2 regions of the Agromyces sp. NPDC029043 genome follow, and region 2 is predicted to be linked to the other one. Evidence: riboswitches for the same ligand, from Rfam matches in the RefSeq annotation. Region 2 holds a riboswitch; the other holds the start of a gene.

Region 1 (2,195 bases), on a different contig from region 2:
GCACGGTGGGCGACGTCGCCGACATGCCCGCCGACGCCTTGACTCGCGCGGTCGGCCCGGCGCTGGCCGCGCGGCTCTCGCGCCTCGCGAACGGCGTCGACCCGCGCGATGTCGAGACGAGCCGCGTCGAGAAGAGCATCGGACACGAGACGACGTTCCACCACGACCTGGTCGACCACGACGAGATCGCGCGCGAGCTCCTCCGGCTCGCAACCGACGTGGGCGTCCGGCTGCGCAGGGCGGCGATGCTCGCACGCACGGTCACGCTCAAGCTCCGCTACGGCGACTTCACCACCGTCACCCGGTCGCGCACGCTCGCCGAGCCGACCGATGTCGCCAGGCGCATCTACGAGGAGGCACTCGTTCCGCTGGGCGAACTCGTCGGCGACGGCCGTCGCGTCCGCCTCATCGGCGTGCGCGCCGAGCACCTTCGCGCTGTGGGCGATGGCGCGCCGCTGTGGGATCCCGACGAGGACTGGCGCGACGCCGAACGCACGATCGACGAAGTGGTGCGCCGCTTCGGGCGCGGTGCGGTGCGGCCCGCCTCGCTCGTGCGACCCGACGCGCCGGGGCCGCTGCCGACCGCCGGAACCGGGTGGGAACGTGACGACGCCGACGAGCCGGCGTCGCAGCGGGGCCGCCCCTCACGCTCCGGCCGTCCCGACGGGCCGCTGCCGCCCGGCGCGCGCGCGTTCTCGTGATCCTGCGGCCGGCGGCATCCGTCAAGACCCTTTCGAGGCCCGGGCCGCACCGGTAGCGTGGCCGCATGGCTGATTTCGTGCTCGAGCTCGCAGACAAGGTCGCCGGGGTCGGGGTTCGCACCTCGTACGCCGAGAAGGTCGAGATGGGCGGTGTCGACCTCGTTCCGGTCGCCCTCGGCGCGTACGGTTTCGGCGGCGGTTCCGGGAACGCCCCGGAACAGGGCGAGGGGTCGGGCGGCGGCGGGGGCGGATGGTCCGTGCCGCTCGGCGCGTACGTGAGCCGCGGCGGCGACGTGCGCTTCGAGCCGAACATCCTCGGCCTGCTGATCGTCGCGATCCCGCTCGTGGCCGTCACCGGGAAGGCGCTGAAGCTCGTCATCCGCGCGTTGAAGCGGTAGCGGGAGCGAACGCCACGCGCCCACCCGCCGGCCGCGTCATGCGGTGCACGGCGGGCGTATACTCGTGCTCGAACACGGGAGTCCGGTGAGCCGGGCTGAGAGGAAGGTTCTCCAACCTTCGACCGTCGAACCTGATCTGGGTCATGCCAGCGCAGGGAGGGCATCCGATCTCATCTCCCGTGCCGCTTTCCACGAGACGAAAGGGCACGAACAGTGCACGAGACATCCAGCGGCACCGACCGCACCACGGCCGCAGCCACCGAGCGCGCGGCATCCCAGGGCACGGCCCCGACGGCCGCAGACCAGGCACCCGTGCGCTCGCGCTGGCGCGTGGTCGACATCGTCGTGGCGAGCGTCATCGGCGTCGCCACCGGACTCGTCTTCCTCATCTGGAACAACGTCGGCTACGCCTGGTTCAGCGCGGCCGACGCGGTCACCCCCGGCCTCGGGGGCATCGCCGTGGGCATCTGGCTCATCGGCGGCGTGCTCGGCGGGCTGATCATCCGCAAGCCGGGTGCCGCGCTGTACGTCGAACTGCTCGCCGCGATCGTGTCGGCGCTCATCGGCAACCAGTGGGGCATCGAGACGATCTACTCGGGCATCGCGCAGGGCCTCGGGGCCGAGCTCGTCTTCCTCGCCGGCGGCTACCGCCGCTTCGGCGTCGTGACGGCCATGCTCGCCGGCGCCGCGGCGGGCCTCGCCGCGTGGACGCTCGAGCTCTTCCTCTCCGGGAACCTGCAGAAGTCCGCCGAGTTCCTCGTCCTGTACCTCGGCACCGTCGTGGTCTCCGGCGCCGTCCTCGCCGGCCTGCTCGGCTGGATCGTCGTGCGGGCGCTCGCAGCCACCGGCGCACTGAACCGGTTCGGTGCCGGGCGGGACGTGACCGGACGGGTCTGACCGTGGCGCATTCCGCCGGTCTCGCCGGCCCCGCCCGCGTGGACGCCACGGGGTGGGGCTGGCGGCACGCCGGACGCCGCCGGCACGCGCTGCAGGGCGTCGACCTCGTCATCGAGCCGGGTGAGCGCGTGCTGCTCCTCGGCCCCTCGGGGTCGGGCAAGTCGACGCTGCTCCACGCGCTCGCCGGGGTGCTCGGCGG
Region 2 (2,195 bases):
GTCGGCGACGGCCAGCGTCGCCTGGCATTCGACAAGGTCACCGCGGGCGGGCGCGACGCTGAAGGCGCCGAGCCGGATCGACCCTGTCGGTGCGAAGGTGTCGGTGAAGTTCTGCCAGGTCATGCCGGTCGCCTCCGCACGGATGCCCGCGGGGAGCGCATGCGCGGTCCATGGGTCGTCGAACGTGGTGGTGAACTGCTGGTCACCGCACCAGGATGGCCGGGTCGAGTGAATGGTGTGCATCGTGCGTGGTCTTTTCGGTCGAAGAGAAGATGACCGACAGAAACGCGCGACCGACCCGCAGCGGGGGGTCGGTCAGAGTCAGACCCCGCTGCGGCGGGTTACGAGCGCGTTGTTCATGCACATCATGATTCGACCACCATAGACCCGCCCTCGGAATCACGGCAACCGGGTTCGACGGCCTGGCGGTGCGTCAGGCCTGCCGCAAACCCGCGGCAAGTTCGGCGGCGGCCGCACGTGGGTCGTCGGCGTCGGTGATGGCGCGCACGACGACGGCCCGTCGCGCGCCGACCGCGGTGACCTGAGGTAGCCGCTCGGCGTCGATCCCGCCGATGGCGAACCATGGCGTGGTCGGGTCCAGCGCGGCGACGGCCCGCACGAAGTCCAGCCCGGTGCCTGCGCGCCCGGGTTTGGTGGGCGTGGACCAGCACGGACCGGTGCAGAAGTAGTCCACGTCGCCGTCTGCGAACGCGGCCCGTGCCTGCGATTCGTCGTGGGTGGAGATCCCGATGATCATGTCCGGTCCGACGATGCTGCGGGCCTGCGCCGGTGTCAGATCGCCTTGTCCGACGTGCAGGACATCGGCGCCGGCGAGGCGTGCGAGATCGGCACGATCATTGACCGAGAGCAGCGCCCCGCGGGCCCGGATCACTTCGCCGAGGGCGCCGAGGATGTCGAGTTCTTCGACCGCCTCGAGTGTCTCGAACTGCCTTTCGCCGACCGACCCCTTGTCGCGCAGCTGCACGATGTCAACTCCACCCTCGACTGCTGCGGCCACCACGTCGAGCAGATCACCGCGCTCCCGTCTTGCGTCGATGCAGAGGTAGAGGCGGGCTGCGGCCAGTCGCTCGCGGAGGTCAGAGGTGCTCACCGTCGCCAGCCTAGTGACGCCACGGAGGCACGACGTAGGGTGGAGGGCAGAGCACACGGGAGCCCGGGGACGCCGGGCTGAGAGTGCGGGCCGCTCCCGCAGACCGTTGGACCTGATCCGGGTAATGCCGGCGAAGGAAGGATGTGGCAGTCGATGCCGACCTCGAATCCGTACCGCGGAGACCTCACCGTCGTGGGCGGCGGAGTGGTGGGACTCACCTGTGCGTTGGCCGCCCTCGACGTCGGATGGCGTGTCACGATCGTCGACGACCCGTTCGGCGCGGAGGCGGGCTGGGTCGCCGGCGGGATGCTCGGCTCCCTGGGCGAGGGGCATCCCGGGGAGGAGGAGCTGTTCGGGATCACCTCCGATTCGGTGCGTCGGTGGCCGACGCTGATCGACCGTCTCGATGATCCGCTGATCGTGGCCGCCGCCGACTCGCTGTTCGTCGCGAGCACGGCCGCCGACGCCGCGCACCTGCGTCAACTGGCCGAGTTCGTGTGGGCGACCCAGGCCCGGACCCAGGGCGGCAGCGACCTGCGTCCCGTCGCCGCACGCGAGATCCGTTCGCTGGAGAACGCGTTGAGTTCCCGACTGATCGGAGGTTATCTCGCCTCCGGCGAAGCCGCTCTGGACAACCGGCACCTGCTACGCAGCCTGCGCGCCACTGTGCTGCGCGATGGCGCGATCATCACCGAACGCCACGTCGATGACCTCGCGGAGCTGGAGGGGGATCGGGTGCTGGTGGCCGCCGGACTCGGATCGTCGGCCCTCGTCGACGGCCTGGACCTGTACGCGACGAAAGGCGAGATCCTTCGGCTGGCCGCGAACTCCTGGTCCGTGCCGCCGCCGAGACACGTCGTCCGCGCACGCCTCGACGGGCGATCGGTGTATCTGGTTCCGCGCAAAGACGGAATCGTCGTCGGCGCAACACAATACGAGCCGGCCGAGGCCGCCGACCGTCATCCCCGGGCCGGTGGGGTCGCCGACCTGCTCGCCGACGCGGTGGCGGTGATGCCCGGCTTGAGTACCTACGACCTCGTCGAGGTGGCCGCAGGATTTCGGCCCACCCGTGCCGACGGCGTCC

The links. Region 2 has a riboswitch for thiamine pyrophosphate ahead of ACZ4TW_RS15830 (FAD-dependent oxidoreductase). Riboswitches for the same ligand answer to the same signal wherever they lie in the genome.
Region 1: it holds a riboswitch for thiamine pyrophosphate, as region 2 does, so the genes downstream of both, ACZ4TW_RS05920 (ECF transporter S component) here and ACZ4TW_RS15830 (FAD-dependent oxidoreductase) in region 2, are expected to answer to the same signal.

The regions. Positions count from the first base shown of each region.
Region 1 covers NZ_JBVHVX010000003.1:133,023-135,217, forward strand. The annotation lists gene ACZ4TW_RS05910 (DNA polymerase IV) at 1-701, shown strand, start outside; gene ACZ4TW_RS05915 (hypothetical protein) at 767-1,099, shown strand; TPP riboswitch at 1,164-1,274, shown strand; gene ACZ4TW_RS05920 (ECF transporter S component) at 1,313-1,996, shown strand; gene ACZ4TW_RS05925 (ABC transporter ATP-binding protein) at 1,999-2,195, shown strand, end outside.
Region 2 covers NZ_JBVHVX010000013.1:50,753-52,947, forward strand. The annotation lists gene ACZ4TW_RS15820 (hypothetical protein) at 1-243, opposite strand, end outside; gene thiE (thiamine phosphate synthase) at 434-1,111, opposite strand; TPP riboswitch at 1,159-1,267, shown strand; gene ACZ4TW_RS15830 (FAD-dependent oxidoreductase) at 1,265-2,195, shown strand, end outside.